One region of the Exiguobacterium sp. BMC-KP genome, then DNA from elsewhere that is predicted to be linked to it. Evidence: riboswitches for the same ligand, from Rfam matches in the RefSeq annotation. Region 1 holds a riboswitch; the other holds the start of a gene.

Region 1 (6,776 bases):
TTGCAAGTACGGTTTGCGTGACAAGCTATGCTCGGCGATCACTTTTCGGATTGTCCGTGTTTTCGAACGCATGACGAGGGATGTCGTTTCAACGATATCATCCGTCAAGAACTTCACGCCATCGAGCATTTCGCCTGTCGTGACGCCTGTTGCTGCGAAGATGCAGTCGTCGCTTTTGATCAGGTCGTCGAGCGTTAAGAGCTGAAGTGGATCCGCTAGACCCATTCGGATGACGCGAGCTGTTTCTTCTTCGTTCATCGGGTGTAAGCGTGCTTGCATGTCGCCACCCATCGCTTTGACAGCGGCAGCCGTGATGACACCTTCAGGAGCACCGCCTGTGCCGATAAAGATATCAATTCCTGTCGCGGGAGAGAGTGGCGCGATTCCAGCTGAGACATCACCATCTTCAAACAGACGAACGCGAGCGCCCATCCGCATCGCGGCTTCGCGGAAGTGATCATGACGTGGGCGGTCTTGCATGATGACCGTGACGTCCTCAATCCGTTTATTGTTATATTGTGCTGCTTTTTCAATAATGACTTCAAGTGGATCATCGAGCGAAACATGTCCCTTCAAGTTCGGACCGACCGTCAATTTATCCATATACATATCCGGTGCGTGGAGCAGGGCGCCTTGATCGGCGACGGCGATGACGACCATCGCATTGCCAAGTCCTTTAGCGACGATATTCGTTCCTTCGAGCGGATCGACCGCGATATCAACGATTGGACCGTTCGCTGTTCCGACACGTTCGCCGATGAAGAGCATCGGTGCTTCGTCGAGCTCGCCTTCACCGATGACGACTGTTCCGTTCATGTTGACCGTGTTCAAGACTTCACGCATCGCAGTCGTTGCTGCATCATCCGCTTCATTTTTCTTACCGCGACCAATCCATTGAGCAGAAGCTAGTGCTGCTGCTTCCGTAGCGCGTACGATTTCCAGTGCGAGTTCCCGTTCCATGTATATAACCTCCACGTCACCAATGTGACATACTATTTTCAGTAAAAATCTAAATTGAGGATAACACATTGGGGAATGTGATGCAAATGACCTTTCTGCTTTTCAGGATTGCCGGATAGCGATAAAATGGAGGATGTGAGGGGGAATGAAGATGTATTTCGTCAATCGTCAAAAAATCGAAGAGACGGTCGTCTGTTATGAGACGGCACTTCGACAAAGTAAAGAAGTTACGGGGGATCCGGTGACGACGGCACTGGCTATGGAACGGATTGGTTTTTTAGTCATCGAGAGTGTCATCGACATCGGAAACAGTATGATTGATGGATTCATCATGCGGGATCCGGGAAGTTATGAAGATATCATCCTCATCTTAGAAGATGAGAAGGTCATCGATGGACCGCTTGCGACGAGTCTCAAGAAGCTCGTTGCGTTACGTACGTTGATCGTCCGGTCATTCACAGAGTCAAGTATGGCGGAGATTCGGGCGGTACTAGAGACAGAGGAAGCAGAACTACGTCGTTTCCCGGAAGCGATTCGTCGGTATATCGAGACAGAACTCGGACCGGTGTCTGCATTTTTACCAAACGAGGAGTGAGTCAGAATGAAGGCAAAAGGCTATTTATTTGATTTAGATGGAACGATGTATAATGGAACGGAACCGGTGAAAGAAGCGGTCGATTTCGTCAATCGTCTGCAAGCAGAAGGGATTCCGTATTTGTTCGTGACGAACAATGCGTCAATGACGGCAGAAGCCGTGGCGGAGAAGTTACGCGGGATGGGTGTTCATTCTGATGCGAAGCACGTCTTGACGAGCGCGATGGCGACAGGTCGCTATATCGCTGATTTGTCACCGAAAGCGCGCGTCTATGCGATCGGAGAAACAGGACTAATCGATGCGCTTGAACGAGAAGGGTTAGATGTCGTCGCAACCGAAGCAGCAGATTACGTCGTTATTGGACTCGATCGTCAAATCACGTATGAAAAACTCGCTGTTGGTGCTCTGGCGATTCGTGCCGGTGCGCGATTCATCTCGACGAATGGTGATATCGCGATTCCGACAGAGCGTGGTTTCTTACCAGGGAACGGTGCCTTGACAGCGGTCCTACGCGTGACGACGGAGAAGGAACCGTTCTTCATCGGTAAACCGGAACCGGTCATGGTTGATATCGCAACGGAGATGATTGGTCTGTCAAAAGAAGACGTCATCATGGTCGGCGATAACTACCATACGGACATTCTCTTCGGAATCAATGGAGGCATCCGGACGATGCACGTTAATTCTGGCGTCCATACACCAGTCTTCATTCAAGGGCAGGATCGTCAACCGACATATATGGTCGATACGTTAGCTGAATGGATTCTGTGAATCAAAAAATCCCGAACGAGAATTCGTTCGGGATTTCATGTATTAGAAGACTTGTTCGACTTCAACGACGCCAGCGACTTCTTCAAGAAGGGCACGTTCGATACCGGCCTTCAATGTGATTGTTGAACTTGGGCAGCTACCACAAGCTCCCATCAAACGGAGTTTTACGATTCCGTCTTCTACATCTACGAGTTCAACGTCTCCTCCATCACGAAGAAGGAACGGACGCAATTTTTCAAGAACTTCATTCACTTGATCAAACATTTCCATGCGTAAACACATCCTTTCGTATAGTTTCATTGTAACAGGGTTGAAAAATGTTCTCAATCTGGAAAACTTGTATACTAAAGAGGAGTGAATTGAAAAGGGGGACTTCAAGATGGAAATCACGGTTTACGGAACAGCAGTCACTTGTCCGAGTTGTGTCGGGGCACCCAGCTCGGAAGAGACGTTCAGCTGGTTACAAGCCGTACTCGGGCGGAAATATGAGCAAGCGATGACGTTACGTTATATCGATTTCGAGACAGCAGCAGCGGATCAATGGACGGAAGCGCTGAAAGAAGATGTCTATTTTTACCCGTTGATTGTTCTAGATGACGAGATGATTGACGAGGGGTACGTTAAATTAAAGACGATCACGGCGGCGATTGATGCGAAGTTAAGTCAGGCGGGGTGAACGAAAAAAGAGGTATCCCGAGTCGGATACCTCTTTTACTCATTTAATCTTTTTATGTTTCCATAAGACACCGGACTTCAAGAGACGTGGGACTTTTCCTGTCAGCGCCTGTTTACCCATGACGATTCCGAACCCGTCTGATTTTCCGAGTGATCCGAGCATTCCGCGCAGTTTGATTTCTGGCAACTTCGGTAATTTTTTACCTTGCCACTTGGCTTGCAAGACATCAACGACTTGTTCTGCCTGATGTTCTGCGAGTTGACCACTTGGTGCATACGGTAGACTTGCGCAATCACCGATGACGAATAGATTATCGTATTCCGGTACATGATGGTGGTCTGTTAATTTGATTCGACCACCACTGTCCGCAGCAAAACCGAGATCGCGAACGACTTTGACCGGTTGTGTACCCGCCGTCCAAATCGTTAAGTCGGATGGGTACGTATCGTCGCCGTTACGCACGTCGTCTGCCGTGACGAGCGTGACGTTCGAATTGTTGATGACTTCAACGTCATGCTCCTCGAACCATTCTTGAACGTAAGAAGAGACTTTGTCCGATAAGAACGACAAGACGGATGGTCCGCGGTCGAACAACCGGATCGTTAAATCTTTCCGGCTCTCGTGCAGTTCACTGGCAAGTTCGACACCGGATAGACCAGCGCCGACGATTGAGACGACAGACCCTGGTGAGAGTCCGCAAATGGCTTGCTGTGTCTTTCGTGATTCTTCAAGTGTCTGGATGCTATATGTAAATTCTTGAGCACCCGGAATGTTATGGTATTTATCCTCGCAACCGAGAGCGATGATCAAGTCATCATAAAATAATTCTGATCCGTCCTGCAGATGGACCGTGTTCGTCTCGGGTGAGATTTTGATGACATGTCCATATTTATAGGTAAGATGTTTCCCCTCCGGAAATTCAATCCGGACATCCCGATCTGATAATGTACCTGCTGCGAGTGCATAATATTCCGTTTTGAGTGCGTGGTACGGTAGACGGTCAACGAGCGTGACGGCAACTTCCTCGTCCTTGAATCGCTCACAAATCCGCATTCCACCATATCCTCCGCCAAGTACGACCAATTGCTTCATAACGTAAAATCCCCCTTAGTTCCCCTAAATCAGTCTGACCTTGTATAATACGACATGAGGCAGGTCGTTTCCTGCTTGAAGGAGGAAAAAAAGTGAATCCGATTATTGAATTTTGTATTAGTAACTTAGCGGCTGGTACACAGGTCGTCATGGAACAACTCGAACGTGACCCGAATGTTGACGTCGTCGAATACGGTTGTCTCGGCTATTGTGGTATTTGTTCGCTCGATCATTTTTGTCTCGTTGATGGTGAGACCGTCGTAGGCGAAACACCGGAAGAGTTGCTCGAGAAGATTTACCTGAAAATCGAAGAGAATGAGCTGTGAGCATAGCTAAAAAATCCCCTCGTTCGTTTGAACGAGGGGATTCGTGTCCGTCAGCGGGCGCAGCTTTTCGGATTAAGCAGATTGTTGACGGCGCATCATCCATGGTCGTAGTTTCAAGAACAATGGAATGAAGAGTGCCGAGATAAACAGTGCCTTGATGACGTTAAACGGTAAGATACCGGCTGTGATCGCTGTCCATTTGACAGCTGGATCCGCCATATAGTCCATACCTAGGAACCATGCATACGCTGGAAGGATCAAGATATAGTTGAGGATCGCAAGACCAAGTGCCATCGTGATCGTACCAGCGACGAGACCTGTTGCGAGACCTTGTGTTGATTTCTTTTTGTGGTAGAACCAGCTGACAGGTAGTACGAATGCAACGCCTGCAGCGAAGTTAGCGAATTCTCCGACCGGAACACCACTTCCGCGGAAGATATAGTACAACACGTTCTTCAATGCTTCGACGATGACACCTGCGACCGGTGAGAACATGATCGCTGCGACGAGAGCAGGAACATCACTGAAGTCGATCTTCAGATAGTTCGGTAAGAACGGTAGTGGAAAATTGATAAGCATAAGAACAAACGAGATTGAACCTAACATTGACAGAGTGACCATTTTTTGTGTGCGTTTCATACGAGTATTGTCTCCTTTTGCTCGTTCCTCTCGATGAAGTATTGGCATGACTGCGACCATAAAGAAACCCCCATTGATGAAATCAACAGGGGAGAAGTCCGCATTAAATAAACCTAATCGATTATTGCAAAATCGATCAAATTCAAACTCATGCCGCCATCTTCTCCCATCCAGACTATACTGTCGGCTCCTGAATTACACAGAATCAGCAAATAGCGCCCTATTCGCTCGCGGGCTTCAACTCATATGAGTTGTTTACCGCCGGTCGGGAATTTCACCCTGCCCTGAAGATGGAACGATTATTTTATTGTACATACCATTTATACAACGAATTCAAGATGGTTTCAAGCAACTAGGTTTCGATTCGCTCAAAAGTTGCGTATACTAAAGAAAAGGAAGGTGATGACATGATCCATTTAACGGAGGCAGCAGCGTTACAAGTCCAGGACATGATGGCGCAGGCACCAGCAGATGAACGAAATCTTCGGATGCTCGTCCAAGGTGGTGGATGTAGTGGTCTGTCGTACGGAATGGGATTCGATCAACAAAAAGAAACGGATCTCGTTTTCGAACAGCACGGCGTGACCGTCATCGTGGACGAAAAAGATTATCCGGTCGTCAAAGGACTGGAAGTCGATTATAAACAGTCAATGCTTGGCGGTGGATTCACGATCACGAATCCGAATGCCATCGCAACATGTGGTTGCGGAACTTCATTCCGTACGGCAACGAATGCCGGTACACCGGGTGGTTGTTGATTGATACAATCGTGGACATCGTCCACGATTTTTTTATTGTCTACATACAGGAGACCTGTTCCGTTGACTCGAAATATTACAGAGAGTGAATGCTACTACGAATAGGGAGGGCTTCAGGATGAGAAAAGTATTGATCTTCGGGGGAACACGTTATTTCGGACGGCGCTTAGCGATTCGCTTAGCCGATTCGGGAGATGATGTGACGATCGTCACACGCGGCGAGCATACTCCACCAGTCGCGAAGGGCTTGACATTCTTTAAAGGAGACCGGACATCAAGCAGTACGATGAAGGACTTGAGTCAACAGCACTGGGATGTCATTTATGACAACATCTGCTTCACGCCGTATCAAGCCAAGCTCGCAATCGACGAATTTGAAGGAAAAGTCGGACGGTATGTATTGACGTCAACGATGTCTGTTTATGAAGACGGTGGAGCGAATATTACGGAACGCGCCTACAATCCGTTTCCCGGAAAATATGATCTTGAGAAGGAACATGGTTATGGGGAAGGAAAGCGCCAAGCGGAGAGTTATTTCTTCCAACGCGCGACATTCCCTGTGGTTGCTGTTCGTTTCCCGGTTGTCCTCGGACCAGATGATTATACGGAACGACTTGTCTTCCATATCAAACGGGCGCTTGACGGTCGTCCGATCGTTGCCGAAAACACGTATGCGAAGATGGGCTATATCTCAAGTTATGAAGCAGCAGCCTTTCTTGAGTGGTGTGGTCGTTCAGAGATGACAGGTCCGATCAACGCTGCGAGTGACGGGGTCTTATCAATTGAAGACCTGATGGATAAGATTGACCGTGTCGCAGGAACGACAAGCCAACTCGTTAGCAAAGGGGAGGACGAGTCGCCCCTAGCGCCAGAACGCGATTTCTATATGGACACGACAGCTGCGAAACAAGCAGGCTATCTGTTCCAACATATTGATGACTGGCTCGATCGTTTGATTG
Region 2 (6,776 bases), 400 kb from region 1:
TTTTCTAGCCGAATATGATGCGTTGCCAGGCATCGGTCATGCATGTGGGCACAACATCATCGGAACGACGAGTGTCGCAGCAGCGATTGCGCTCAGTAAAGTACTCGATGAAGTCGGTGGGGGTGTCGTCGTCCTCGGGACTCCGGCTGAAGAAGGGGGACCAAACGGCAGTGCGAAAGGCAGTTTCGTCAAACATCAGTTGCTTGAAGGGATCGATGCAGCCTTGATGGTTCATCCGTCGGGACAAACGCGGATCACCGGTTCTTCCCTTGCGGTCGATCCACTCGATTTTGCTTTTACCGGTCGTCCGGCGCACGCAGCGGCGTCACCGGAAGAAGGGATCAACGCACTCGATGCGGTCATCCAGCTTTTTAATGGGATCAATGCTCTGCGGCAACAATTGCCGGACGATGTCCGGATCCACGGGATCATCACCCATGGCGGCGATGCACCGAATATCATTCCAGAATATGCAAAAGCACGTTTCTTCATCCGGGCGACGACACGGGAACGACTCAATGCCGTCACGGAGAAAGTCAAAGCGGTCGCACAAGGTGCGGCACTTGCGACTGGGGCGACGCTTGACGTCATCGCGTTCCAAAATGAAGTCGACAACCTCGTCTTCAACCGGACGTTTGATCGTCTCTTCCAAGAAGAAGCAGAAGCGCTTGGCCAAGTCGTGCACCTCGACGAACGACCAGGTCTCGGATCGACGGACGCTGGCAACATCAGTCAAGTCATCCCAACGATCCATCCGTACATCAAGATTGGACCAGACGATCTCGTTGCCCATACGGAAGCGTTCAAAGAAGCGGCTCGTTCAGAAGCAGGGGATGAGGCATTGATTGCAGGAGCGAAAATCCTTGCTCGAACAGCACTTCGTGTCCTTGCCGATGAACGGACGCGCGGGGCGATTGCCCAAGAATTCCATGACCGGAAGAACGGCTATTTGTAAGTAAAAAATAACGACTGGACGTACTGATATCAAGTGCTCCAGTCGTTTTTGGGATGTAGTCGATCAGGAATTGGCGATGGGTGACAGAAGTGGAACGAAATCAAAAAAGTGACAAGACAGAAGCATTTCCGCTTTGTTTTCTTGAAAAAGATATGCTAGGCTAAAATTGTATAACTCAATAATCCAGTTCTTCGGGGTAGGGTGAAAATCCCAACCGGCGGTGATGCGATCGATTGATCGATGAGCCCGCGACCTGTGATGTACGCATCATGGCTGACTTGGTGAGATTCCAAGGCCGACGGTAAAGTCCGGATGGGAGAAGAACGAAACGACGCGATTCAAGCTGTTTTCTGAAAAAATGTTTTCAGGAGATGGTCTCTTTCTGCATGCAAAAAAGCAGAAAGCGAACCGTGTATTTCGTGAACCCTTCTATACAGACGCCCCTTTTCAAGGGGCGTCTTTTTTCATTTGAAAGGAGTGAACGCGATGTCACAGATGATGAGTTATGCCATGCAATTAGCACAGATGTTAAACGGACAAACAAGTCCGAATCCAAGTGTCGGCTGTGTCATCGTCAAACAAGGGCGTATTCTCGGTTTTGGTGCACACCGATTTGCCGGTGGTCCACATGCGGAAGTCGAAGCCCTACGGATGGCAGGAGAAGCTGCTCGTGGCGCTGATCTTTATGTGACGCTCGAGCCATGTAATCACCATGGCAAGACACCGCCATGTACGGAAGCGATTCTGCAAGCAGGAATCAAACGTGTCTTCGTCGCTACGGAAGACAAACATGCGATCGTCGCTGGTTCAGGAATTAAGCGGCTCCAGGATGCTGGTGTCGAAGTTGAGGTCGGATTATTACGACGCGAAGCGGAAGCACTGTACGACACGTTCTGGAAAACGATCGAACGAAAACGTCCGACCGTGACCGTCAAAATCGCTCAGACGATGAACGGGATCGCTGCGACGGGTGAACAGCGCTGGATCACATCAGAACAGGCGCGGACACATGGTCGCGCCATGCGTGGTCGCCATGATGCGATTCTCGTTGGAAGTGAGACAGTGCTCGTCGATGATCCGGCACTGACATTACGTACCGAAATGGGAATCGAACCGATTCGAGTGATCGTTGACCGTCGTGGTCGGGTTCCGGAGACGGCACAAGTCTTCCAGGATGGTAAAAATCCAACCTATTGGCTAACGAGTGTACCGCGCATTAGTCACGATCAAGTGACCGTTCTAGTCGGTGAGTATGAGACGCCGGAAGCGATTTTAAAGCGGTTATACGAACAAGATATCCGGAGCATTTTGATTGAAGGTGGACCAACGATCCAAGCAGCGTTCTTTGAAGCAGATCTTGTCGACCGAATCGAAGTTTACCAGGCACCATCGATTTTTGAAGGGGAGGCGTGGACCGGTCAACACGATATCGAAGATCGTTTTCAAATCGATCAGATCGAAACGGTTGGACCGGATCTTCATCTGACGTATATCCGAAAGGAGGAGACGCCATGTTCACCGGATTGATTGAAGAAGTCGGGACGTTAAAACGAAAGATTCCGCGACCGAACGGTTTAGCGCTTGAAATTGAAGCACACCGGGTGCTCGAAGGAACGAAGATTGGTGATAGCATCGCCGTCGACGGCATCTGTTTGACCGTCACGTCCATGAGTCCGACTGGCTTCACGGCAGATGCCGTCCATGACACGATTCGTTCAACGGCACTTGGCACATATCGTGTCGGGAGCCCGATACAACTTGAACGAGCAATGCCAGCAGACGGTCGTTTTGGTGGACATTTCGTCAGTGGACACATCGACGGGACGGCGCGACTGATCAGTCGACGACCGGACGGGGAAGCGATGGTCTATACGTTTGATGTCGGGTCGTGGCAAAAGTATTGTATTCCGAAAGGATCGATTGCGATCAACGGCACGAGCCTGACCTTACAACGTGTCACGCCGGAAACGATCTCGATTTCACTGATTCCGCACTCCCGTCAAGTAACGACGTTCGATCGATTGGCAAGCGGCGCAGTCGTCAATATCGAGTGTGACATGATGGCGAAACATCTTTATCATTTCACGCAACACGAGAAGCAGACGGACTGGGCAGCATTCTTAGGAGGCGACATGTAATGAATGGATTCGACTTGATTGAAGAAGCGATAGAAGATTTAAAAAAAGGACGACCGATCATCGTCTGTGATGACGAGGACCGTGAGAATGAAGGGGATCTCGTCATGCTCGCAGAACATGCGACACCAGAAAACATCAACTTCATGATCACATACGGAAAAGGGCTCGTCTGTGTACCGGTCAGTCCGCGGATTGCCCAGCGACTTGAACTCGCACCGATGACGGCGAACAACACCGATCCGCACGGTACGGCATTCACGCTCAGTATCGATCATGAAGAAGCAAAGACCGGCATCAGTGCCGATGAACGTTCGCTGACGATTCAACGGATGTTAACGGATGGACCGGAGCGTTTCAAACGACCAGGACACATCTTTCCGTTGATTGCAAAAGAGGGTGGCGTCCGAGAACGTCGCGGACATACAGAAGCAGGCATTGATCTTGCCCGTCTCGCGGGTAGTGACGAAATCGCCGTCATTTGTGAAATCATCAAGGAAGACGGCACGATGGCGCGCGTTGACGATTTACTTCTTTATAAGGAAGAACATGATTTAAAACTAATCACGATCGAGGCACTCGTCGCTTATCTTGAGCGCCCGTTGACACGGGAAGCGGAAGTGTTACTTCCGACGACGTTCGGAGCGTTTCGGATGATCGGCTATACGACACAAGACAAGAAGGAACATGTCGCCGTCTTGTCGGGTGAAGCGCACGACGGAATGCTCGTCCGTCTGCACTCAGAATGCCTGACAGGGGATGTCTTCGGTTCGAAGCGTTGCGATTGTGGTCCACAACTCGATGCGGCACTCGAGCGGATCGAGCGAGAAGGCGGAGCTGTCTTGTATCTACGTCAGGAAGGCCGCGGCATCGGTCTGATGGCGAAGTTAAAAGCCTACGAGTTGCAGGAACAAGGACTCGATACGGTCGAAGCGAACCATGCGCTTGGTTATCCGACGGACATGCGTGACTATACGGTCGCAGCGAACATGTTACGTGATCTTGGCGTGACGAAGATCCGTTTAATGACAAATAATCCGGATAAACAACGGGTGCTCGAACAAGAAGGCATCGAAATCATCGAACGCGTCCCACATCAAGTACCGGTCGAGCCGGAAAATCAGCGTTATCTGAAAACAAAACAAACAAAACTCGGGCACTGGCTCGACATCCAAGGAGGACACACATCATGATTTACGAAGGTTTCTTAACAGGAGAAGGACTACGCGTCGCGATCGTCGCTGCACGTTTTAACGAATTGATTACATCAAAACTCGTCGGAGGAGCAAACGACGCGTTCCGTCGTCACGGTGTTGCAGCAGATGCTGTCGATACAGCATGGGTTCCTGGAGCATTCGAAATTCCACTCGTTGCAGAAAAGTTAGCGAAAAGCGGTAAATATGATGCTGTCATCACGCTTGGTGCCGTCATCCGTGGGGCGACGTCGCATTATGACTATGTCTGTAATGAAGTCGCAAAAGGTGTCGCGAGTGCGTCACGCGACACCGGCGTTCCCATCATCTTCGGTGTTCTGACAACAGATTCGATCGAGCAAGCGGTTGAACGTGCCGGTACGAAAGCTGGGAATAAAGGTTACGAAGCAGCAGTTTCAGCAATCGAGATGGCAAATCTTTTACGGACGATCTAATGGAACAGAGACAGGGTGACGGTATATTCCGTCATCCTGTTTTTTTGCGGAAAACGTGCGGATAATGAATCAAATTTCAAAAAAAGGATAGTAGATTTGAAATTTGAGGATTCGTTTTCAAGGAGAACGGTAATGGTGTAATAAAGAAACTTTGAAACATTTTCCAATGTTTTTCGTAAATCAGGGTAACGCGCATGAAGGAGGAAATGAATATGAAGAAAACAAGGTGGGTAGCAGCCGGAATCGTCGCAGCATCGATTGGGCTTGCTGGATGTCAAGATGGACAGACAGATACAGGTAGTGGCAGTGGGTCTGGTTCGACGAAGTCGGGGGAACTCTCGAATACGGAATTACTGAATAAAGCGACAGCCGCTCAAAAAGATATTAAATCGTTCCACATGGAAGGGACAGTCAACTCAAAAGCAGGTGAGATGACAATGGATCAAAAGGTATCAGCTGATATCATTCAAAAACCGCTTGCGATGCACCAGACGATGACGATGAAAAATCCACAGGACGGTAAAGACATGTCGATTGAGAGCTATATCGTCGACGATAAGATGTATTTATCGCAAAACGGACAATGGCTCGTTCAAGATGTCTCGGAACTAGGCGATATGGTCGAAGCAATGGAGTCATCGGCATCGACGGATCAAAATCTCAAGCTGTTGAAAAAGTACAAAGACAACTGGACAGCGAAAAAAGAGGGTGACGTCTATCAAATCGACGTCAAACTAAAGGGTGACGACCTCAAAGCCTTTATGAAGGATTCGCTAGAGCAAACAGGACAAATGGCGCAAATGAAAGACGCCATGGACAGCATTGATTATAAGAAAATGAACTATACGATGACGTATGATGCGAAGACATTCTATCCGAAATCACTCGATATGGATATGGTCTTCGCAGTTGAAAAAGATACGGACTTCACGATGAAAAATCAATCAACATTCTCGAAATTCAATGAAATCAACGAAATCAAACTCCCTGCAGAGACAAAAGATGCGCAACCACTCACAGGTGCTGCACAATAAATAATAAGCCCCTCGCTTCCAACCAGAAGCGAGGGGCTTATTATTTAGACTTGGAATTGACGTAATACCTCTTTTAGTGATTCTGCTTGCTGTTGACTGACGGAAGTTTGTTGATGGACATCCCGGAACGCTTGGACGGAATGATTGATCTGTTCCGACATCGATTGTGTCCCTTGTGCCCCATCATTGACGGTGACCGCAACGTCATGAATGACACCGAGCATGTTTGCTGTCAGTTCTTGAAGTTGACCGGCTTGAGCAGCAAAATGTTCTGCTGCATCACCGAATAATTGCGCATCATCACGGTATTGAATCGAGGCATCTTCAAACAAATCATAGTCTTTGACGACCTTCGTATCGATGAAAGAGAGCATCTCACCGGATGCGGCATTCAAGTGTTCGACGGAATCGATGACCGATAACGAGACATCTTGGATTTGTTCAACAGTGTCCCGACTACTCTCGGCGAGTTTCCGGATTTCATCCGCGACGACAGCAAAGCCTCGACCGACTTCGCCGGCTCGTGCTGCTTCAATCGAAGCGTTAAGGGATAATAGATTCGTTTGCGCCGCGATTGAGAGGATCGCGTCAGACAAAACGGAAATTTCCTTGACGGCTTTTGCTCGTGTCATCGCATCCTCAAGTCGCGTTTTCGTTTCAGAGAGAATTTGAGTAGCGGTCTGTTTCGCTTCCGTGGCGACGACTTGAAGCGATTCAGCGCGACCACCAACTTCTTGGGCGCGTTTTCCATTCGCTTCTGCGCCAGAGACGATCTCATGAATCGTTGCTTCCATATCGACAGCAGACGAGTTCATCTCTTCGGCAGAAGCAGCTGTCTCCTGCATACCAGCCGATAAGTTTTCAATCGTATGTGAAGTCGCCACCCTGCGTTGCGAGTTCATGTGTTTTTGCCTGCAATTGACGAAGGGGACCAAAAATCGAACGTAAAATCAAGACAGTAAAAATGACACCGAGCAATCCAACGATACCAATGATCGTAAATA

The links. A riboswitch is a leader RNA that binds a small molecule or an ion and turns the genes downstream of it on or off. The one in region 1 is predicted to bind FMN.
Region 2: it holds a riboswitch for FMN, as region 1 does, so the genes downstream of both, ribD (bifunctional diaminohydroxyphosphoribosylaminopyrimidine deaminase/5-amino-6-(5-phosphoribosylamino)uracil reductase RibD) here and ADM98_RS14545 (ECF transporter S component) in region 1, are expected to answer to the same signal.

The regions. Positions count from the first base shown of each region.
Region 1 covers NZ_LGIW01000015.1:1,694,198-1,700,973, reverse strand. The annotation lists gene glpX (class II fructose-bisphosphatase) at 1-960, opposite strand, end outside; gene ADM98_RS14575 (DUF86 domain-containing protein) at 1,112-1,555, shown strand; gene ADM98_RS14570 (TIGR01457 family HAD-type hydrolase) at 1,562-2,326, shown strand; gene ADM98_RS14565 (NifU family protein) at 2,369-2,596, opposite strand; gene ADM98_RS14560 (DUF1462 family protein) at 2,706-3,002, shown strand; gene ADM98_RS14555 (NAD(P)/FAD-dependent oxidoreductase) at 3,042-4,094, opposite strand; gene ADM98_RS14550 (YuzB family protein) at 4,187-4,420, shown strand; gene ADM98_RS14545 (ECF transporter S component) at 4,493-5,059, opposite strand; FMN riboswitch at 5,214-5,355, opposite strand; gene ADM98_RS14540 (HesB/IscA family protein) at 5,467-5,817, shown strand; gene ADM98_RS14535 (NAD-dependent epimerase/dehydratase family protein) at 5,936-6,776, shown strand, end outside.
Region 2 covers NZ_LGIW01000015.1:2,090,700-2,097,475, reverse strand. The annotation lists gene ADM98_RS16450 (M20 family metallopeptidase) at 1-955, shown strand, start outside; FMN riboswitch at 1,139-1,283, shown strand; gene ribD (bifunctional diaminohydroxyphosphoribosylaminopyrimidine deaminase/5-amino-6-(5-phosphoribosylamino)uracil reductase RibD) at 1,442-2,482, shown strand; gene ribE (riboflavin synthase) at 2,467-3,093, shown strand; gene ADM98_RS16435 (bifunctional 3,4-dihydroxy-2-butanone-4-phosphate synthase/GTP cyclohydrolase II) at 3,093-4,283, shown strand; gene ribH (6,7-dimethyl-8-ribityllumazine synthase) at 4,280-4,738, shown strand; gene ADM98_RS16425 (DUF6612 family protein) at 4,951-5,772, shown strand; gene ADM98_RS16420 (methyl-accepting chemotaxis protein) at 5,817-6,656, opposite strand; gene ADM98_RS16415 (MCP four helix bundle domain-containing protein) at 6,634-6,776, opposite strand, start outside.